2 linked regions of the Geotalea uraniireducens genome follow. The protein of the gene in region 1 interacts with the protein of each later gene in a pairwise test. Links are inferred from orthologs where the notes say so. Each region holds a gene or a part of one and is shown in the gene's direction. Other genes may lie near its edges.

Evidence for each region.
Region 2: the proteins of QMN23_RS01505 (region 1) and sfsA interact in binary tests that used the Escherichia coli proteins (3 or more experiments, as listed by UniProt). The link is inferred for Geotalea uraniireducens from one-to-one orthologs.

What each region holds. Positions count from the first base shown.
Region 1 is NZ_AP027151.1:321,319-328,156, reverse strand. What follows is about bases 180-2,966. They hold QMN23_RS01505 (glutamate-5-semialdehyde dehydrogenase), read left to right. Parts: upstream 180-838; coding sequence 839-2,095; downstream 2,096-2,966. Other genes in these bases: rsfS (ribosome silencing factor), read left to right, coding at 2,760-2,966; nadD (nicotinate-nucleotide adenylyltransferase), read left to right, coding at 2,120-2,770; proB (glutamate 5-kinase), read left to right, coding at 180-807. Outside these bases: more of proB, read left to right, coding at 1-179; more of rsfS, read left to right, coding at 2,967-3,155; QMN23_RS01490 (23S rRNA (pseudouridine(1915)-N(3))-methyltransferase RlmH), read left to right, coding at 3,152-3,613; gpmI (2,3-bisphosphoglycerate-independent phosphoglycerate mutase), read left to right, coding at 3,723-5,261; QMN23_RS01480 (TraR/DksA family transcriptional regulator), read right to left, coding at 5,372-5,791; 30S ribosomal protein S12 methylthiotransferase RimO, read right to left, coding at 5,960-6,838. UniProt on the Escherichia coli protein: Catalyzes the NADPH-dependent reduction of L-glutamate 5-phosphate into L-glutamate 5-semialdehyde and phosphate. The product spontaneously undergoes cyclization to form 1-pyrroline-5-carboxylate.
Region 2 is NZ_AP027151.1:1,066,751-1,082,250, reverse strand. The notes cover bases 6,988-9,855. They hold sfsA (DNA/RNA nuclease SfsA), read left to right. Parts: upstream 6,988-8,006; coding sequence 8,007-8,705; downstream 8,706-9,855. Other genes in these bases: QMN23_RS05040 (Ni/Fe hydrogenase subunit alpha), read right to left, coding at 9,167-9,855; QMN23_RS05045 (hydrogenase maturation protease), read right to left, coding at 8,653-9,153; QMN23_RS05055 (cation transporter), read left to right, coding at 7,363-8,004; QMN23_RS05060 (DUF134 domain-containing protein), read right to left, coding at 6,988-7,226. In the rest of the region: QMN23_RS05100 (efflux RND transporter periplasmic adaptor subunit), read left to right, coding at 1-1,018; QMN23_RS05095 (ABC transporter ATP-binding protein), read left to right, coding at 1,019-1,753; QMN23_RS05090 (ABC transporter permease), read left to right, coding at 1,741-2,967; QMN23_RS05085 (PDZ domain-containing protein), read left to right, coding at 3,039-3,404; QMN23_RS05080 (TolC family protein), read left to right, coding at 3,401-4,960; QMN23_RS05075 (Spy/CpxP family protein refolding chaperone), read left to right, coding at 5,080-5,568; QMN23_RS05070 (hypothetical protein), read left to right, coding at 5,626-5,907; QMN23_RS05065 (Mrp/NBP35 family ATP-binding protein), read right to left, coding at 5,996-6,859; more of QMN23_RS05060, read right to left, coding at 6,897-6,987; more of QMN23_RS05040, read right to left, coding at 9,856-10,603; QMN23_RS05035 (NADP oxidoreductase), read right to left, coding at 10,639-11,184; bidirectional hydrogenase complex protein HoxU, read right to left, coding at 11,211-11,927; QMN23_RS05025 (NuoF family protein), read right to left, coding at 11,927-13,633; bidirectional hydrogenase complex protein HoxE, read right to left, coding at 13,630-14,211; protein-methionine-sulfoxide reductase catalytic subunit MsrP, read right to left, coding at 14,352-15,332; QMN23_RS05010 (CxxxxCH/CxxCH domain c-type cytochrome), read right to left, coding at 15,464-15,500. UniProt on the Escherichia coli protein: Binds to DNA non-specifically. Could be a regulatory factor involved in maltose metabolism.

The sequences.
Region 1 (6,838 bases):
ATCCTCCTCACCCGCGACGACCTGGCCAACCGCCGCCGCTTTCTCAACGCCCGCGCCACCCTCGATACCCTGCTCGACTTCGGGGTAACCCCGATCATCAACGAGAACGACACCGTCGTCTTCGAAGAGATCAAGTTCGGTGACAACGACAACCTTTCGGCACTGGTCACCAACCTGGCCGAAGCGCAACTATTGGTGATCCTCACCGACATCGACGGCTTCTACGAAGCCGACCCCCGCACCAACCCCGACGCCCGGCTCATCCACCTGGTGAAGAGCATTACCCGGGAGATGGAACGGGCGGCCGGCGGAAGCGGTTCCGCCGTCGGCACCGGCGGCATGGTGACCAAACTGGCCGCGGCGAAGAAAGCAGGCCAGTTCGGGGTTGCCACCCTGATGCTCAACGGCCGGTGCCCTGCCGTACTGACGGCCGCCTTCGCCGGTGAAGATCTCGGCACGCTCTTCCTGCCGGAAGAGGCCAGCCTCAACCGGCGCAAGCACTGGATCGCCCACACCCTGAAGCCGTCGGGAAAACTGGTTGTCGACGAAGGAGCCCGGACGGTTTTGGCCCGCCAGGGGAAGAGCTTGCTGCCGTCGGGGGTCGTGCGGGTCGAAGGGAAATTCGACCGCGGCGCCTGCGTCCGCATCGTCGCTGCCGACGGCACCGAGCTCGCCCGCGGCCTGGTCGGCTACTCCCATGCCGAGATCGAGCTGATCCGCGGCCACCGCAGCGGCGAAATCGAAGCGATCCTCGGCTACAAATACGGGGATGAAATCATCCACCGCGACAACCTGGTACTGCTCTAGGCGGTATCGATCCATCGAGGAGAAGTTCGACATGACCATCGCCGAAAAAATCCGCACGATCGCCAGTGCCGCCCGCCAGGCGGCGATTGCCCTGGCCAAGCTGCCGACGCCGGCCAAAAACGAGCTGCTCGGCAACATGGCCATGGCCCTGATCAACAACGCCCCGCACCTGATCGAAGAGAACCGCCGCGACCTTGAAGCGGGCGAGAAGAAGGGGTTGTCGTCGGCCATGCTCGACCGGCTGATGCTCAATGAGGTCCGGATCAAGGCAATGGCCGACGGCCTGCGCGAGGTGGCCGCCCTCCCCGACCCGGTGGGTGAAGTGACCAGAATGTGGAAGCGGCCCAACGAGCTGATGGTCGGCAAAATGCGCATCCCGCTCGGGGTGATCGGGATCATCTACGAAGCCCGTCCCAACGTTACCGCCGATGCAGCCGCCCTCTGCCTGAAAGCGGGCAATGCGGTGATCCTCCGCGGCGGCTCGGAGGCCATTTATTCCAACCTGGCCATCGCCCGGATTCTTGGCGGGGAGATCGAAAAAGCCGGCCTGCCGGCGGCGGCCCTGTCGGTCATCCCGTTCACCGAGCGGGAAGCGGTGCTGGAGATGCTCCGCCAGGAGGAATCGATCGACCTGATCATCCCCCGTGGCGGTGAAAGCCTGATCCGCTTCGTCGTCGAACACTCCAAGATCCCGGTCATCAAGCACTACAAAGGGGTCTGTCATGTCTTTGTCGACGCCAGCGCCGAGTTCACCATGGCCGAACGGATCGTGGTCAACGGCAAGACCCAGCGCCCCGGCGTCTGCAACGCCTTGGAAACGCTGCTCATCCACAAGGACATCGCCGAAACGTTCATCCCGCGGATCAGTGAAACCCTCGGCAATCTCCAGGTCGAACTGCGGGGCGACGACTGTTTCCGCCAGTTCAACCCGGCGGCGACCCCAGCCACCGAAGAGGACTGGCATGCCGAGTACCTCGATCTGATCCTCGCCTGCCGGGTGGTCGACGATCTGGACGAGGCGGTGGCCCACATCAACCGCTACGGCTCGCTGCACACCGAAGCGATCGTCACCAGCGACTATGCCGCGGCCCAGCGCTTCATCCGCGAAGTCAATTCCAGCACGGTCCTGGTCAACGCCTCGACCCGTTTTGCCGACGGCAACCAGTTGGGGCTCGGGGCCGAAATCGGCATTTCGACCACCAAGCTCCACTCTTTCGGCCCGATGGGCCTGGAAGACCTGACCACCACCAAGTTCATCGTCTACGGCGATGGCCAGATTAGACAGTAACCGGAACGGCAGCGCAGACGACCCATGAAAACCGGTATTCTCGGCGGCACCTTCAACCCGATCCACCTGGCCCACCTCCGCATTGCCGAGGAGGTGAGGGACCGTTTCGCCCTCGACCGGGTGATCTTCATCCCAGCCGCGGCCCCTCCGCACAAGCCGATGGTGGGGGAACTGCCGTTCGAAACCCGGTGCGAGATGGTGCGCCTCGCCATCGCCGACGCTCCGGCCTTCACCGTCTCCACCATCGAAGGGGAACGGGAAGGGCCGTCGTACTCCATCGATACTCTGCGGGCGTTGCGCGCCGAGGCCACCGGCGACGAGTTCTTCTTCATCGTCGGCAGCGACTCGTTCCTCGACATCGGTGCCTGGCATGAATACGCCGCCATCTTCGCCGCCGGCAACATCGTCGTCGTCGAACGGCCGGGGGCAGCAATCACCGATTTCACGGCGGCGCTGCCGGTTGCCATCGCCACGCAGTTTTGCTATCATGCCGCCGAACATCGGCTGGCCCACCGCTCGGGATATTCGGTCTATTACCTGACCGGCATTCCCCTCGACATCTCTTCCAGCTCCATCCGCAGCCTCGCCCGTCTCAACCGATCGATCAGGTACCTGGTGCCGGAGGCGGTCGAACACTATATCAAAGAACAGGGGATTTATACTGATGACCGATAAACCGACGCTCACCTCCCGGGAACGGGCCGTGCAATGCGCCAGATTCGCCCTCGACAAAAAGGCCCTCGACGTGAAGGTCCTGGAAATCGGCCGGCTCTCTTCGATCGCCGACTACCTGGTGCTGGCCACCGGCTTGTCGGACAAGCAGACCCAGGCCATCGCCGATTCGGTCAAGAAGGGGCTCAAGAAATTCGGCAAGGCCATCGACATCGAAGGGCTGAAGGAGGGCAACTGGATCGTCATCGATTACGGTGATGTGATCGTGCATATTTTCCGCGATGACCTGCGCCGCTACTACAATCTCGACGAGCTCTGGGCCGCGGCACTCCCCGTGGAAATTCCCGCCGAATACCTCTGGGAAGGAAAAGAGGGGGGCACCGAGTGAAGTTGCGGGTCCTCTGGGTCGGCAAGACCCAGGAGGAATGGCTGAAGCGGGGCATTGACGAATATGCGGGGAGGATCAGACGCTACGCCCCCCTGGAGCTGGCCGAGGCCCGGGAAGAGAAGGGAGCTGCCGAGCTGGCGCTGCGCAGCCGGGAGTGCGAGCGGCTGGAGCGGCTCCTGCCGAAGAACAGCCGCCTGATCCTGCTCGACGAGCGCGGCAGCCAGCTGACCTCGCCGGAACTGGCGGCTTTCATCGGCCGACAACGGGACAACGCCGTTCCCGAACTGGCATTTGCCGTCGGTGGCGCCTACGGTTTCAGCGACGCCTTTCGCGCCCGGGCCGACAAGGTCATCGCCCTCTCCCGACTGACCCTGACCCACCAGATGGTCCGGGTGGTGCTACTGGAGCAGCTCTATCGGGCATTCACCATTCTCAACGGCGAACCGTACCACCACTGATTAGCGCCGCTGATCGCCAGGGCCGGTCGATTTGCCGCACATCCACTGATTTTCCCCACGACTACCGACCCGCTGCAGGCACATGTTTTTTCAATACTGAGGAGGAGAAATGCCGAAACCGTTGCTGCTGATGATCCTCGACGGCTGGGGGATCAATCCGCTTGAGGCCAATAACGCCGTAGCCCTCGCCCATACCCCCCATATGAACGAGCTGTGCGCCACCTACCCCTGCGTCGAGATGCGGACCTCCGGTATGGCGGTCGGCCTGCCGGATGGCCAGATGGGAAACTCGGAGGTCGGACACCTCAACATCGGCGCCGGGCGAATCGTCTACCAGGACCTGACCAGGATCACCAAGGCGATTCAGGATGGCGACTTTTTCACCAACCCGGTACTGCTCGACTGCCTGGCCCGCACCAAGGCGGCCGGCGGCCGACTGCATCTGGCGGGCTTACTTTCGGACGGCGGCGTTCACTCGCACAACACCCATCTCTATGCCTTGCTGGAAATGGCCAGGCGCCAGGGACTGGCCGACGTCTTTATTCACCCGCTTTTGGACGGCCGCGACACTCCGCCGCAGAGCGCCGCGGGCTACCTGGCTGAACTGGAGCAGGAAATCGGGAGAATCGGCATCGGCCGGATCGCTACGGTAATCGGCCGCTATTATGCCATGGATCGCGACAATCGCTGGGAGCGGGTCGAGCGCGCGTACCGTGCCATGGTCGGCGGCGAAGGGACGCAATTCCCGAGTGCCGCCGCTGCCATTGACGCCAGCTACTGCGCCGGGGTCACCGATGAATTCGTCGAACCGGCCGTCATCGCTCCTGCCGGCCTGCCGCCTGCCACGCTCCGGGACGGCGACGGTTTCATCTTCTTCAACTTCCGCGCCGACCGGGCCCGGGAGATCACCCGGGCGTTCACCGATCCCGCCTTTACCGGTTTCACCCGGCAGTCCCCTCCCCGCCTCACCGCCTACGTCTGTATGACCGAGTACGATGCCACCTTCAACCTGCCGGTCGCCTTTGCCCCGGAACCGCTGACCAATATCCTCGGCGAAGTACTCGGCAAGAACGGCCTCCGGCAACTGCGGATCGCCGAGACGGAAAAGTATGCCCATGTCACCTTCTTCTTCAATGGCGGCAGCGAAACCCCGTTTCCCGGCGAGGACCGGATCCTGGTGCCATCGCCCAAGGAGGTGGCGACCTACGACCTGCAGCCGGAAATGAGTGCTTACCCGGTGACCGACGAACTGCTCCGCTGCATTGAGGATGGGACGCACGACGTCATTATCCTCAACTTTGCCAACGCCGACATGGTTGGGCATACCGGGCAGCTTGCCGCCGCCATCAAGGCGGTCGAGGCGGTCGACGACTGCGTCGGCCGAGTGGTCGCCGCCGTGCGGCGCAAGGGTGGAGCGGCCCTGATCACGGCCGACCACGGCAATGCCGAAATCATGGCCGACGAGAAAGGCGGTCCCCATACCGCCCACACCTGCGGGGTGGTCCCCTTCGTGCTGGTGGACGATACCCGGCGCGGCGCCCGGCTGCGCCCCGACGGCACCCTGGCCGATATCGCCCCCACTATGCTGGAGTTGCTCGGACTCCCGCAACCACCGGAGATGTCGGGCAAGAGCCTGTTGCTCGACTAGGGGCAACGAGCCCCGACCGGCCAACGAATCACGCACCAACAACAAAGGGCGCCACCGATATCGGCAGCGCCCTTTGTAATTCTTCCTTCGCGGGACGGGATAAAAAATTCTTACCCTTCATCCTCGTCGCCGAACGAGATCTCCCGATACGCCCGGTCTTCTTCAAAACGCTTCGTTTGCGCCTGCAGCTTCTCCATATCCGACTGACACCGGACACAGTAACGGGCGAACGGCATCACCTTGAGCCGGCCAAGGGGGATTTCTTCCTCGCACTCCTCACAGATACCGTATTCACCTTCGTCGATCCGCAACAGCGCTTCATCGATCTGCCGCAACTTGTCGCGCTCCCGGTCGTTGAGGATCAGCCCCAGCTCGCGGTCGCGTTCCGACGAAGCCTGATCGTAGATGTCCCCGGTCGGCTCGCCGGTCGTCGCCTCCGAACCGTTCTTAACCGCTTTGTTTATCTCTTTGAGGGCATCCTCCTTCATCTTCCGGAGAATCGCCTTCATTTCTTCAAGTTTTTCAACCATTTACATCACTCCATATACAATTCTTGGGCTTTTGGGTCACGAAATAATACAGGAAACCTCCCTTTTGTCAAGCAAAAAGCAGGCCCGAAATGTATACCTCACCAACAATTCCGCCACGATACGCAACTGTTTTCCCCCTACGGACGCCCCCTGGCAGAAGAGAGACTCTCACGCGACAATCTCACCGATCAGGTCGTAATCCGAGGAATCGGTAATTCGCAGCGTCACGATGTCGCCGACATTTGCCGAGCCGGCAGTAATGTAGACCTGTCCGTCGATATCGGGCGCCTGGCGCGAGGAACGCCCTTTCAGGAGGAGGTCGGTTTCGTCGCTGAGCCCTTCGACGATCACCTGCTCGGTGGTATCGATCAACCGGCGGTTACGCTTGAACGAAACCCGGGCCTGAGCCCGCATCAGCTTCTTGTGCCGTTCCCGCTTCAACCGCTCGGAAACCTGGTCGGGCATTTCGGCAGCGGGCGTTCCCTCTTCCCGTGAATAGCAGAAGACCCCCAGCCGGTCGAACTGCACCTCTTCGACATAGTGCAGCAGCTTGCGGAAATCCTCCTCCGTCTCGCCGGGAAAACCAACGATCAGCGAGGTGCGCAGGGCGATGTCGGGGATTTCCTCGCGCAGCTTCTCGATCAGGGCCCTGATTTCCGCCTCGCTGCTCCGCCGGTTCATACGTTTGAGCACCGGATCGCTGATATGCTGGATCGGGATATCAAGATACTTGCAGACCTTCTCTTCTTCCTTGATGGTCTGGATGAGGCTGTTGGTGATCCCGTCCGGGTAGGCATAGAGAAGGCGGATCCATTGCAGACCGTCGAGAGCCGCCAGCTCTTTGATCAGCGTTTCGAGCGACGGCCGGCCCGGCAGATCGCGGCCGTAAGCGGTGACATCCTGGGCAATCAGGTTGACCTCCTTGACCCCGCTGGCAACCAGTTCCCTGGCCTCCTGCAGCAGGCTGTCCAGCGGCCGGGAGCGGAAGGCCCCGCGGAGCGAAGGGATCACGCAGTACGAGCAGCAGTTCGAGCACCCTTCGGCGAT
Region 2 (15,500 bases), 750 kb from region 1 along the record:
CGGCACCCAGGTCTCGGGTACCATTCAGCAGCTGTTCGTCGACTACAATTCGCCGGTTCGGAGGGGACAGGTCATTGCCCGCCTCGATCCGGCCATTTTCAACGCCCAGGTGGAACAGGCACGCGGCAACCTCCTCGCCGCCGAAGCAAACCTGCAAAAGGCCAAGGTTACCGCCGCCGACGCCCGGCGGACCCTTGAGCGCAACCGGCAACTGCTCAAGGACGGCATTGTCGCCCAGAGCGATTTCGACACTGCCCAGACGACCAGCGATACCGCCCAGGCCGGAATCCAGAGCGCCGCAGCAACGATCGTCCAGATGCGCGGCGCCCTCCGCCAGGCCCAAACCAACCTGAATAACGCCACCATCCGCTCGCCGGTGGACGGGGTGGTCATTTCCCGCAGCGTCGACGTCGGCCAGACAGTGGCCGCCTCGCTGCAAACGCCAACGCTGTTCACCATCGCCCAGGACCTCACCCGGATGCAGATCGAAACGAGCGTCGACGAGTCGGATATCAGCCGGGTACGGCTGGGGCAGCCGGTCGCCTTTACCGTCGATGCCTATCCCAATGTCAAGTTCGCCGGCAATGTCACGCAGGTGCGAAACGCCCCGGTCACCGTTTCCAACGTGGTAACGTACGTGGTGGTGGTGGGGGTCGACAACAAGGACCTCCGCCTGAAACCGGGGATGACCGCCAACGTCGCCATCGAGACGAACCGGAAAGAGAACGTGCTGACGCTCCCCGCAGCGGCGCTCCGCTTCAAGCCGGCGACCGACGGCGGCAAACGGTCCCGGGGGAACACGGCGAAGAGCGGAAAGAAAGGGAGCGACGGAGAGAGAGTTTTCTTGCCCGGACCGGACGGCAAGGCCCAGCCGGTCCGGGTGACCACCGGTATCAGCAACGACACCTTTATCGAATTGGTCGGCGGCGGGCTCAAGGAGGGCGATCAGGTGATCGTCGGCACCCTCTCGGCCGAGAAGAAAAACGGCACCGGCGGCCATTTCGGTCCGAGGTTCTGAATGGCTAACGTCGTTACTTTTACCGACATTACCAAGGTCTACCAGATGGGAGATCAGCGGGTGGAAGCACTGCGGGGAGTATCGTTCACCGTGGCCGAAGGCGAATTCGTCGCCATCATGGGTGCCTCGGGGAGCGGTAAATCAACCTGTATGAATATCGTCGGCTGTCTCGATACCCCTAGCTCGGGAAGTTACCACCTGGAAGGAATCGACGTGGCAACGATGGGTAAGGATCAGTTGGCGGCAATCCGCAACGCCCGGCTCGGCTTCGTCTTCCAGGGGTTCAACCTGCTGGCCCGGACGACCGCCCGGGAAAATGTGGAGCTGCCGCTCATCTACCGCGGCGTTGCCGCCGCCGAACGGCACCGTCGGGCGCTGGCCGCCCTGGAACGGGTCGGGCTCGGCGAACGAGCCGACCACTATTCGAACCAGCTGTCCGGCGGCCAGCAGCAGCGGGTCGCCATTGCCCGCGCGCTGGTCAACGAACCGGCGATCATTTTGGCCGACGAACCGACCGGCAACCTCGACACCCGAACCACTGCGGAGGTGATGGGAATCTTCCAGCAGCTCAACCGCCAGGGGATCACCCTTATTATGGTCACTCACGAACCGGAGGTAGCCGCCTTCACCAAACGAAACATCACCTTCCGTGACGGGCGGATCATCGCCGACGCACCGGTAGCGATGCCGACCGAGGCCGCCGCCGGCAGGGAGGAACACCCATGGAACTGCTGATGTCTCTGCGAATCGCCTTCCGGGCGTTACGCAGCAACCTGATGCGCTCCTTCCTGACCATGCTCGGAATCATCATTGGCATTGCCGCGGTAATCACCATGGTCGCCATCGGCTCCGGGGCGAGCAAGATGGTTGCCGACCAGATCTCCAGCATCGGCAGCAACCTGCTGCTGGTGCTCCCCGGCTCGACCACCAGCGGCGGATTGCGGGCCGGCGCCGGCAGCGCCCCGACCCTCACCGACGACGATGCGCGGGCCATCGCCAGCGAATGCCCGTCGGTGGCCATGGTCGCGCCTAACGTCCGGGGAACCGCCCAGATAGTCTACGGGAATCAGAACTGGTCGACGATCATCTACGGCGTTACGCCCGATTACCTGGCAGTGCGGGACTGGGCGGTCGTCGATGGCCGGAACCTCTCCACCGCCGATCAGGACGGTGCCGCCAAAACCTGCCTGCTCGGCCAGACGGTGGCAAGCAATCTGTTCGGCAGCGAGGATCCGGTCGGCAAGATCATCCGGATCAAGAAAATCCCTTTTACCGTGGTCGGGTTGCTTGAGTCCAAGGGGCAGTCGACCATGGGGAACGACCAGGACGACGTGGTACTGGTGCCGCTCCGCACCGCCCAGCGCAAGCTCTTCGGCACCCAGTTCGTCGGCACCGTCGGGGCCATCATGGTTAAAGCAGCGAGCGAACAGGCGCTTTCCTCGGCTGAACAAGAGGTTACGGCCCTCCTCAACCAGCGGCACCGGATCGGACCGACCCGCGAAGCGGATTTCACCGTCCGGAATCTCTCTGAGCTACTCGCCGTTGCTCAGCAATCGTCCCAGGTGATGTCGCTGCTCCTCGGCGCGGTGGCATCCATCTCGCTGATCGTCGGCGGGATAGGCATCATGAACATCATGCTCGTCTCGGTGACGGAGCGGACCAGGGAGATCGGCATCCGGATGGCGATCGGTGCCCGGCAGCGGAACATCCTGCTCCAGTTCCTGACCGAAGCGGTGCTTTTGACCACCAGCGGCGGAATCATCGGCATGATCCTCGGCGTGATCGGCGCCACCGTCGTTTCGAAATTTCTCGGCTGGCCAGTGCTGATTTCGGCCCAGTCGATTCTCATCGCCTTCGCCTTCTCGGCCGGGGTCGGCATCTTCTTCGGCTTCTATCCGGCCCGCAAGGCGGCAGCCCTGAACCCGATCGAAGCATTACGTTACGAGTAGCCGCGGCAGTGGACGGCACGGCAACGGACATGATTTCAACCTGTCGAATATTGAATGAAAGGAGACAGCTCATGGAGCTGGACCGCTACGAAGAGCTGGTCAACGAACATCATCCGGCAATGTGGTTGACGGCATTGGGACTGATCGTCGCCGAAGTCGGCAACTCCTACCTGGCAAAACGGGGAGTCAGCCAATTGCGGGGAATCGTCGTCCTCGGCACCCGGACAGGTGGGACTGCCGACCTGGCCGGCGTAACCGCCGGCGACATCATTTGCGAGGTGGATGGCACGCCGGTTGCCGCTTTGCCGGAGGTGGAACAGCGGCTGCAGCTCCATCCGCCGGCGCTGCCAATCCGGCTGCTGATCCGTAACGGCGACTACTGGCGCTTTCTCGCCATCCCCCTCGGAGAGCGGCAATACGGAGGCTGTTTGCAATGAGGAACCCTCATCGCGCCCATCGGTTCCGCCTCGCCCGGGGAGCCCTCCTGCTCCTGGCGCTCCTCCCCCTCCGGGCGTGGGGAGCCCCCCTCAACCTGACCCTCACCGAGGCGGTGAAACTGGCAGTGGAACGGAACCTCGACGTCAAGGCGGAGCTCTATAATCCGGCAATGGCCGAAGCTACGGTCCGGCAGAATCGTGGGATCTACGACCCGGCCCTCACCCTCTCCACCACCTACACCGATTCGACGACGCTGCCGGCCAGCAGCTTCCTCGCCGGGGCCGACACCAACAAGGAACGAACGCTCACTTACGATCTGGGAATCAGCCGGCTGCTGCCGAGCGGTGGAACGATCGGCGCCGCCCTGACCAACAGCTGGAACCGCAACAATGCCGATCCGACCAGAGGGTTTCTCGATCGCTACTACGAGTCGGAGTTCAATTTGACCTTCGCCCAGCCGCTCTTGAAAAATTTCGGCCGGGAAGCTACTGAGTTGAACATTGCCGTAGCAGGATACGGAAAGGACGCGGCCCAGGAACAGTTCACCACCAGGCTGATCGCCACCGTGGCCCAGGTACGGACCGAATATTACAAACTTTACAGCCTCCGCGACGAATTGGCGGTCAAACAGGCCTCCCTCAAACTGGCCGAACAGGTCCTCGCCGATACCCGCGGCCGGGTCAATGCCGGGGTACTGCCGAGCATGGAGATCACCAACGCCGAATACGGCGTCGCTTTGCGGGAAAAGGAGCTGATTGACGCCGAACGGGCGGTCCAGGACCAGGAAGACGTGCTGCGGCTGCTGCTCCAGGTGGACAAGGGGGCGGAAATCGTCCCGACGGAGGCACCGGCAGGTGCGCCGCTGTCCATCGACGAACGCAAGGCAATCGACCGGGCGCTCCGGGAACGGACCGAACTGAAAACCGCCCGCGTCAATCTTAAAATCGACGATCTCCAGACCCGGGTGGCCGTCAACCGCACCCGCCCCGACCTGTCGTTTACCGGCAGTATCGGCACCACCGGCCTGGCACAGGATTACAACCGGGCACTGGAACGGGTTGGCTCCACCGACTACCCGGTCTGGAGCGTCGGACTACAGTTTTCCTATCCACTCGGCAATACTGCCGCGAAAAACGAGCTGATCCGGAACCGGCTGAAGGCCGAGCAGAGCAGAACCCAGCTGAAAAGCCTCGAAGAAAGCACGGCCAACGAGGTCCGCAGCGCCATTAGAGCCGTCTCCGCCGGTTACAAGCAGCTGGAGGTGACCGACAAGGCCCGCGCTTATGCCGAAGAGCGGCTGCAGGCGTACCTGAAAAAAAGCGCCGTCGGCCTCGCCACCATCAAGGACGTGCTCGACGTAGAGAACGACCTGGCAACGGCCAGGGACGATCAGATCACCGCCCGGGCAAATTACGTCAATGCGGTGACCCAGTACTGGCAGGCCACCGGCGAGTTACTCCAGCGCCAGGGGGTGACGCTGACCGATCCCGGCGGCGAGCGGCTTTACGATGGCACCGCCGGAACGTCACCACCACGGGACGGCAACGTTTCTTAACTAAAATTTACCTGTCATATCGCCCTCTTAACCCACACTTTACTTCTCCTGCGTTACTATTGTCGCAGTCGGATCAGTTCAGTGGGCTGCGTGACCGCAGCCAGGAGGAGCGTCGGGAGATGAAACAGGAACTGAGCCCTGCCGCGATGATCGTCCTTGCCGGAGCCATGGCCGCCGATGGCGGTCTGTTCTACCGACCGGCAAAGGCGGAGGCAAACCGGCAGGAAGAACGATGCTGCGAAGAAGCGCTGGAGTTCGACCAACCGCAGTTGCGGCAGCTGGCCCGGGTTCTCGGGCTGACGGCAGCCCAGGAGCGGCAAATCCAGGCAATCCTTGCCGCCGAAGTGAAGACAACCCGCCTGCTGCAACGACAGCTCCGGCAGTTCCACTGCCAGCTCCGCGAGACGGCAATCGCCGTCCCGTTCGACGAAGCGGCGGTCCGGACCCTGGCCGGCCGACAGGCGACGGCACTGGCCGAGCTGGCCGTTTGCCGAGCCCGGATTGCCAATGGCATCTTCAGCTTGCTGACCACCGCCCAGCAGGCCCTGGCCCGGCAACTCCGGCCGTTTTTCACCGAACCGGCAGGACATGGTGCATTCGCATCGTAACCGAACCGGCGGGTCACCGCCGCCGGCACCCGCTGGAAATGCGGAGGAGAACCTACCATGTATTTCCCCGATCTGATCGTCGAGGTATCGTCAGAGGAACTCGGCGTCCTCATGCCGGTCAACGGCCGGCATCTCCATAAATCGTTCGCCAGCGACCGCAACGGCATCACCAAGCTGACTGACTGGCTGCGCGATCTCGGCATGCACGATTGCTGCATCAGGATCAGGATCGCCAATCCGACGCTGATTGCGCTGGCGGTCTCGCTGGCGGTCCGGCTCAGCATGGACAGTCATGCAATCGGCCTGACGGTTGGCGAACAGCTCCGCCACGCCGCCTGACGAAACGGCGAAAGCCGGCCGGCGCTCTCCCGCAGGAGGTGCCGACCGGCTTTCGTTTACCGGGCCGCAGCTGAATTAGCCGCTGTGGTTAGTCGACAGCGGCGACGATCTTGCCAACCACGCTGCTGAAGGCACTGGCGGCCGCCAGTTCACGATGATGCTCCACCAGCGGCTTGCCGCTGTCACCGGCGCTGACCATCTCCGGCTCCAACGGAATCCGGCCAAGGAACGGCACGTCCATCTCCGTCGCCAGCCGTTCGCCACCGCCGCTCTTGAAGATGTCGACCACCTCGCCGCAATGCGGACAGGCGAAGCCGCTCATATTCTCCACCACCCCCAGCAGCGGCAATTTGAGCTGCCGGCAGAAGGTCACCGATTTCCGGACATCGGTCAGGGCGACATCCTGCGGCGTGGTGACGATCACCGCACCGTCGGCACTCCCGAGCAGATGGATCACCGACAGCGGTTCGTCGCCGGTACCGGGCGGGCAATCGACGACCAAGTAGTCGAGCGGCCCCCAGGCAACGGCGGAAAGGAACTGCTTGATCACCCCATGCTTGGCCGGTCCGCGCCAGATGATGGCTTCGCTCTGGTCGCCGAGCAAAAGCCCCACCGACATCACTTTCAGATTGTCGTTATACGGCACGGGAATGATTTTCCCTTCGTCCTGGCCCGGCAGGGTCCCTTCGATACCGAGGATCGTCGGAATCGAAGGACCGTGGATGTCGACATCGAGGAGACCGGTCTTTTTCCCCGCCAGCGCCAGCGCCACCGCCAAGTTGGCCGCCACCGAGCTTTTGCCGACCCCTCCCTTGCCCGACAGCACGACAATCTTGTGCTTGATCTCCATAATATTCTCCTGGAGATCGATGGTTTCCTTCAGCTCCCGCAAGCGACGGGCCTCATCGCCGCCGCACCCTTTCACCGTGACTTTTTCTTCTCCTCCGCTCACCGCATCCTCCCTGTCATGTTGAAATAGCTGCTGTCGTTTAATCCTCGGCCGGTTGGCCGGTCGGCTGTTCCCCGGGGAAATCGCCGGCCACGGCCAGGGCCTTCATGCCGACCAGGGCCTCGACCACCTTCTTCCGCCCCTGGGTCAGCAACCGCTGGACCGTTCCCCGCGATACCCCCATCATTTCTCCGGCCCGTTCCTGGTTCAGGTCCTGGCCGTCGCACAGGTAGAGCGCTTCCAGCTCGTCATGCTCGAGGATGAGCACCTCCAGCTCCTTGAGCGGGGTGCCGGCCGGCTTGAATACCTGGCCGAGCTTGTCCCGAAGCGGACAGACGCAGTTGCGTTGCTTTTTCTTGCGTGGCGACATGGAAACTCCCCAAAGGGCCGGGACGGCACTGCCGTCCCGGCTTTGTGTGCATATGCACAAATATCATTTAGCTGTTGCAGATGTCAAGGAGGTTGACTACAGTGGAATCATCCGTTCATGAGAGAAAGAGGCCGTTATGCCCCCGTCCCGCGACCGTCTGTACCGCACCGCCAACCTACTGGCACTGTTCACCATCGGTTACAACATTATCGAAGGAGTCGTTTCCGTCTGGCTCGGCGCCAGCGACGAAACGCTCTCCCTGTTCGGCTTCGGCGTCGATTCCTTCGTCGAGGTGATCTCGGGGATCGGCATCTGGCACCTGATCCGCCGCATCCGGGCCAACGGCGGCGAAAGCCGCGACGAATTCGAGCGCCGGGCGTTACGGATCACCGGCGGAGCCTTCTACCTGCTGACGGTCGGGCTGGCCGTCTCGGCCGGGCTCTCGCTCTTCCAGCATCACCGGCCGACGACCACCATCTGGGGGATCGTCGTCTCCCTCGTTTCCATCGCCCTGATGTGGCTGTTGATCCGCGCCAAGACCCGGGTCGGCATTGCCCTCGAATCACCGGCACTCCTCGCCGACGCCGCCTGTTCCCGGGCCTGCCTCTATCTCTCGCTGGTGCTCCTGGCGGCCAGCGCCGGCTACGAGCTGACCGGCATCGGCGGCTGCGACGCCCTCGGCGCCCTGCTGATCGGCTACTTCGCCTACCGCGAAGGGCGCGAGGCACTGCAAAAAGCCAAAGGACTCACCTGTTCCTGCTGCAGTTGCGGTGGATAGCGATGCACCTCCCCGCTCCGCTCTACCCCGGTACCCTGCTCCGCCGCTACCAGCGCTTTCTCGCCGACGTGGCACTGGCCGACGGCACGGTGATCACCGCCCACTGCCCCAACTCGGGGAGCATGCGCGGCTGCAACCGGCCCGGCAGCCCGGTACTGCTCTCCCGCAGCGACAAGCCGACCCGCAAATACGCCCATACCTGGGAACTGGTCCACGCCGACGGCGGCTGGATCGGCATCAACACGGCGCTCCCCAACCATCTCGTCCGGGAAGGGATCGAGGGGGGGATTGTCGCCGAACTCCAGGGCTACCCGCACCTCCGCCCCGAAGTCCCCTACGGGACCAACAGCCGGATCGACCTGCTGCTGGAGGGCGCCGGCAGGCGCTGCTACGTCGAGGTGAAGAACGTCACGCTGGTCGAAGGGGGGCTCGCCCTCTTCCCCGACGCGGTGACCGCGCGGGGACAGAAACACCTGCGGGAGCTGATGGCGGTAGTGCGGGCCGGCGACCGGGGGGTAATCTTCTTTGTCGTCCAGCGGGCCGATGGCAGCAGCGTCGCCCCGGCGGACGCCATCGACCCCGAATACGGGCGGCTGCTCCGCCTGGCGGCGGAGAACGGGGTGGAGCCACTCGCCTACCGGGCGCTGGTCACCCCGGACGAGATCCGGCTGACCGAGCGGTTGCCGGTGCTTCTCCCCTGATCGTCGTCAGCAGCGTGCCGACCACCGCCAGCGCTTCGTCAAGGCCGCTCCGCACCGCCGCGCTCAATTCCCCGCCGTAGCCAAAATCCGCCCCCGCCACCGTCACCAGCCACGCCGCCGGCGTCGCACCGTAAAGCGCCCGCGCAACCGTCAGCAGCTCTTCCGGCGCCAGCTGGTGGCCGAGCGGCGAGCCATCGACCCTCGGCAGCAGCTGGCTGACCGTGACCGTTCCCGGCGGGGAAGCGGCATCGGCCGGCCCGGCGTCGAGAAACAGCGCCGCGGTCACCCCCGGCGCCGCCAGTTCGGCGGCCAGCTCCGGTACGAGCTGCTGCAGCTCGAAAGTGCAGAGGTCCGGCGCCGCGAACCGCGCCCCGGCCAGGTCGAGCAACGCCGGCCCGAGGCCGTCGTCCCGCCGCAGCCGATTGCCGTAGCCGATCAGCAGGATCATTGTCGCCCCGTCGTCACGGCCGCGCCAGCTGGTCGAGCAGAGTGCCTTCGGGAGCGAGAAGCTGGAGCCGCAGCGGCATCCGGCCGTAGGCATGGGTTGCACAGGAAAGGCACGGATCGTAGGCACGGATGCCGTGCTCGATCCGGTTGAGAATCCCCTCGCTGAACTGCCCCCCCTTGATGAAGGCGCCGGCCAGCTGGCGAATCGTCCGGTTCATCGCCAGATTGTTCTGGCCGGTGGCGATCAGCAGGTTGAGTCGCTGGATGATGCCGTTGTCGTCGACTTCGTAATCATGGAAGAGGATGCCGCGCGGCGCCTCGCAGACGCCGACCCCGGTCGGGCGGTTGACCCCCGCCTCGCTCCGGACGTGGTGGTCGAGCAGGTCCGGATTGTCGAGGATCTCCCGAATCCGCTCCAGGGCATGGAGGATCTCGATCAGCCGGGCATGATGGTAGTGGAAGCTGCCGGTAACCGCCCCCCACTCCCCGCTCCGCTGGGCACGGAACGCCAGAAGCTCCCGGTCGGCTTCGGGAGTGCCGGCACTGTCGCAGATATTGAGCCGGGCCAGCGGCCCCACCCGGTACATCCCCCGATCCTCGCTGTCGGCCCGGGCGAGGAAATAGGGAAACTGCATATAGCTCCACGATTCCGCCCGTTCACCGACCACCAGATCGTAATGCTCCGGTGGAATTTCCTCCACGATCACCCCGTGGGAATCGGTAAAGCGGAACAGGCCGTCGTAATATTCCAGGCCGCCGTCCGCCGCGACCAGCCCGGCGAAGAGCGACGGGAAATCGCCGCAGGCGCCGATTTCGGCGGCGTGGCGCTGATAAATCTCGTCGAGCAGGGCCAAGCCGGCGCGGACGATGGCAAAACCATCCGGCAGCAGGGCGGCAATCTCGTCGCGCCGGGCGGGAGCAAGCGGCACGCGGACGCCGCCGGGAGCCGTCCAGGAGGGATGGACGCTCTGGCCGGCCACTAGGGTGACGATCCGCTGGCCGATCTGGCGCAGGCGAATGCCATTCCGAGCGACGTCGGGCCGGCTTTCCAGCAGCCCGACCAGGTTGCGCCGGGCCGGATCGCTCTCCATGCCGAGCAGCAGATCGGCAGCGCTCAGGTGAAAGAAGCTCAGGGCGTGACTCTGGATCAGCGAGGCATGATTGGCCAACCGGCGCAGCAAGGCGGCAGCCGGGGGGATGCGGACACCGAGGATGGCGTCGCCGGCCCGGGCGGCGGCGATGGAATGGCTGACGGGGCAGATGCCGCAGATCCGGGCGGTCAGGCCGGGCATCTCCCAGATGCTACGGCCGATACAGAACTGTTCGAACCCCCGGAACTCGGTGACGTGAAAGCGGGCATCGGCCACTTCGCCGGCGTCGTCGAGCCGGATAGTGATGGTCGCATGTCCTTCGATGCGGGTAACGGGATCGATGGTTATCGTCTGGGACATAAATTCTTCGGGTCCTTTTCTTTGCCTGGTCTGACCTAGCCGAAACTGCGCATCTCCTCGGGGAGTTGCACCGGCTCGCCGCGCAGCAGACAGCCGATCGCCGTCCAGATCCGATCCGGATCGGGCGGACAGCCGGGGACGAAACCGTCGACGGCAATCACCTGGTGGAGCGGCAGCGCCCGGGGGAGCAGCTCCGGCACCGCAGCATAATCGAAACGGAACGGCGCCTCCCCCGTACCGCCGAACGGTGCCAGCGTCGCCGCCACCGGCAGGATATTCCGCATGCTGGTGACATTGCCGGTGACCGCACAATCCCCAAGGCTCACCACGGACCGGCTACGGGCGCGAATCGTTTCGGCCATTGCCAGGTTCGCCCGGTTGTTGACCGCCCCCTCCACGAGGGCCACGTCCACCCCCGCCGGAAATTCCTTGGTATCGATGAAGGGGCTGAAGACCAGTTCCGCCTGGCCGGCCAGTTCGATCAGCCGTTCGTCCAGATCGAGAAAGCTCATATGGCACCCCGAGCAGCCGCCGAGCCAAACCGTGGCCAAACGGACCTTCCCGCCCCGTTTCCTGTTCATTAACGCCTCCCGCGACCGCACCGCCATCAGCCCGCCCACTCCTTTTTCTCGCGTCCTTCCAGTACCCGCAGCAACATTCCCGGGTCCTTGACCATTTCACCGACGACCACCCCCTTGGTGAAAAGTGCGCCGGTCGGGCAGACCTGGACACACTTGCCGCAGCTCGTGCAGCTGTCACTAGTTCCCCAGGGATGGTTGAGGTCGGCAATGATCCGGCTCCGCACCCCGCGGCCGGAGATGTCCCAAGTATGGACCCCTTCCACCTCGTCGCAGACCCGGACGCAGCGGGTGCAGAGGATGCAGCGGTTGTGGTCGATGCCGAACCGGTCGTGGGAAAGATCCATGGAAAGGCGGGGGGAAAGGTACTCGTAGCGCACATGATCGACGCCGAGGGCAGCGGCGACGCGCTGCAGCTCGCAATTACCGATGGAAACGCAGACGGCGCAGTAGTGGTTCCGTTCGGCCAGCATCAGTTCGACGATCATCCGCCGGTAACGTCGCAGCCGCTCGGTATCGGTCCGCACCACCATCCCTTCGCGGGCCGGGGTCGTGCAGGCCGGCAGCGGCCGCGCCGCCCCCTCCACCTCGACAATGCAGAGCCGGCAGCCGCCCCGTTCGCTCAGCCCTTCCATGTGGCAGAGGGTCGGCAGGGTGATGCCATGCTCGCGGATCACCTGGAGCAGCGACTCGTCGGCGCGGCCGCTGACCAGCTCGTCGTCGATCGACAGGGTAATGACGGGCATCAGTCGGCCTCCTCGGGAGCGCCCGCCGCATGAAGCAGTTCCGGCCCTTCCGGACCGGGGGGGAGTGGCTCGATGCTGCAGGCGCCGGCAGGGCAGCGGCGTTCGCGGATGTGGGCTTCGTATTCGGCCCGGAAATAACGCAGGGTGCTGACCACCGGGTTCGGCGCCGTCATCCCGAGGCCGCAGAGGCTGGTGGCGCCGACCAGATCACAGAGTTCCTCCAGCCGGTAAAGGTCATCCATGGTGGCAGTGCCGCTGGTAATCCGCCGGAGCAGCCGGTGCATCTCGATGGTGCCAACCCGGCAGGGGACGCACTTGCCGCAGCTCTCGTCGCGGCAGAAATCGAGGAAAAACGAGGCGACGTCCGGCATACAGCTCGTTTCGTCCATGATGATCAGCCCGCCGGAGCCCATGATAGTGCCGATTGCCTCCAGGCTCTCATAGTCCAGCGGAGTATCCAGGTGCTCGGCCGGGATGCTGCCGCCGCTCGGGCCGCCGGTCTGGGCCGCCTTGAACTGCTTGCCGGAAGGGATGCCGCCGCCGATCTCGAAGACCACCTCCCGCAGGGTGGTCCCCATCGGCACCTCGATCAGCCCGGTGGTTTCCACCTGGCCGCTCAGGGCGTAGACCTTGGTCCCCTTGCTCCGCGCCGTACCGACCCCGGCAAACCAGTCGGCACCGCGGCCGATCACGACCGGGACCGCCGCCAGGGTTTCGACGTTGTTGATCAGGGTGGGCGAGCCCCAGAGTCCCCGCTGGGCCGGATAGGGAGGGCGGTGCCACGGCTGGCCCCGCTTCCCCATAATCGAGGCCATCAGCGACGTCTCCTCGCCACAGACGAATGCCCCCGCCCCGGTGCGGATATCGATCCGGAAGTTGAAATTGCTGCCGAGCACCCGACTACCGAGCAGCCCCTTCCGCTCGGCATCGCGGATCGCCGCTTCGAGCCGGCGCCCCGCCAGGTAATACTCGCCGCGGACGTAGATGAACCCCTGCTCGGCACCGATGGCGTAACCGGCCAGAGCCATCCCCTCCAGGACCCGGTGCGGATCGGACTCCATCACCGAGCGGTCCATGTAGGCGCCCGGATCCCCTTCATCGCCGTTGGCCACCACGTATTTACGTTCGCCGGGCGCTTTGCGCGCCAAGTTCCACTTGACGCCGGTCGGATAGCCGGCCCCGCCCCGGCCACGGAGCCCCGAGGTGGAAATTTCGCGACAGACTTCCTCCGGGGTCATTTCGTGCAGGGCATGGGAGAGGGCACTGTACCCCCCCGACGCCGCGTACTCTTCGATCCGCTCCGGATTGATTGAGCCGCTGTTGGCCAAAACTACTTTCATCTGCCGGGCGAAAAACGGCAGCTCAGGCGGCAGCGCGGCAACCGTCGGCGGCCGCCGACCCTTGACGACCGAGAAGAGAATCTGCCGGGCCAACTCGGGAGTGACCCGCTCGTAAACCGTTTCCTTGCCGCGAATCCGCACCTTGACCAGCGGTCCCCGGCTGCAGGGGCCCATGCAGCCGGTCCCGACCGCTTCAATCCCAGCGTCAAGCCGGCTTTCGGCGACCGCCTCGCGTAGCGCTTCCAACACCGGCAGGGCGCCGGCGGACAGGCATGGAGTGCCGGCACAGACCATGATCCGACAGAAAAGCCGTTCCTGCCGCTGCCGCTCCTCCTCGGCCATCCGTTTCAGTTCCGCTCGGATCATGCGCCGCCTCCGCGCCGTTTGCGGCGGGACTGCTCCTCGGCCGCGATACTCCCCGGCGTCCGGCCGCTGTCGATGAGCACATGAACCGCCGCCACCGCGCTTTCCGACGAACAGCGCCCCACCGTTTCACCGTCGAGGACCATTACCGGCGCCAGGCCGCAGCTGCCGAGGCAGCGCACCGTGGAAAGGGTAAGAGCACCGTCGGCGGTGGTCTTGCCGGCCCTGACGTCGAACTCCTGCTCCAGCCGGGCGACAATTTCACTGGACCGCTTGACGTAACAGGCGGTGCCGGTGCAGACCACGCAGCTGTGCTTACCACGAGGCTCCAGGGAGAAGAAATGATAAAAGGTGGCAACGCCGTAGACGCGGCTGTAAGGGATCTTCAGCTGGCGGGCGACGTAGCTCATCAACTCTTCACTGAGATAACCGAACGCCTCCTGGGCGACATGCAGCACTTCGATCAGGGCGTCGGCCCGAAACTGATACTGCTTGATAGTCCGCTCGACCGCCAGAAACCGGGGATCGGCGGCCAGATTTTTCGGCAGAGTGCTTTCCGGTTGGGTTTTCTGCTGGCTCACGCGCTTCTCCTCACTGGAGCGATCGGTACCTGGTCCCTGGATAGTGCAAGGGCAACCAACAAAACATTTTAACAAACATTGGCCCGGAAGGGAACAGCAACGACGGCCGACAGGACATTATGCGGCTAATGGCAGGTAATTCAGAAGAAAAATTCGCGGCGGGGCGGCTGATAGAGGTGGGCGACGAACTCGCCGTAACCGTTGAAGATCACGGTCTGGCGCTGTTCGTCGCTGCCGAGCAGCCGTTCCGTCTGCTGGGACCAGCGGGGATGCGGCATGTCGGGATTAACGTTGGCCCAGAAACCGTACTCGTCGGGGACCAGTTGATTCCAGAAGGTCGGCGGCTGGTGATCGACGAATTCGATCGCCACGATCGACTTGATTCCCTTGAAACCGTACTTCCAGGGGGTGACGAGACGGATCGGCGCGCCGTGCTGCTTCGGCAGCTCCTTGCCGTAGACGCCGACGGCCAGGAACGTCAGCTCATTGGTTGCCTCGGCCAGGGTCAGCCCTTCGTGGTACGGCCAGAGATCGGTACTGAACACGCCGCGCTGGTTGGGCGCCTGATCCCGGCGCAGGAAGGAGAGGAAACGGACATGGGTCGCGCCGGACTGCGGCTCTACCCGCTTCACCAGTTCGGCGAGCGGGAAACCGGTCCAGGGGACCGCCATCGCCCACGCCTCGACGCAGCGATGGCGATAACTCCGCTCCTCCAGCGGCATGGTCCGGATCAGCTCATCGATCGCAAACACCTGCGGCTTTTTCACCAGTCCACTTACCGCCACCTGCCAGGGGCGGGTGACGAACTGGTCGACGTACCGCCAGACATCCTTGCCCGAGGTGAACTCGTAGAAATTGTTGTATTTCGCGGCCGCCAGCCGATCGGTGAGCGGGCGGTCGAGGCGGTAACGGTCGTTCGGCCGGGCCGGCAGCGTCTTGAGATTGACCAGGGTTCCGCCGAGTTCCCGGCTCTCCATGGCGAAATTGCTGCAGGCCTGAAGGAACGGCCAGGCATTCAGGCCGGCAAAACCGAGCAGCTTGAGGAAAGTCCGCCGCTCCCGGAAGACCGCCTCCGCGGTGAGTTCGTTGGCCGGCAGGGAAAAACGTTTGCGCGTGGTCATGATCTTCAGCCTCTGCGGGAAATCCCCGTGCCCTCCCCGCAGCTGCCGGAAAGGCCGACAGACGGAAAAGGCGAGGTCCCCCTCGCCTTTTCCGTCTCGTACGAACTACCGGTTGCCAACGTTGCGTCTCTTTACCACGACATGCTCCGGTCATGGGTCTCATTACCG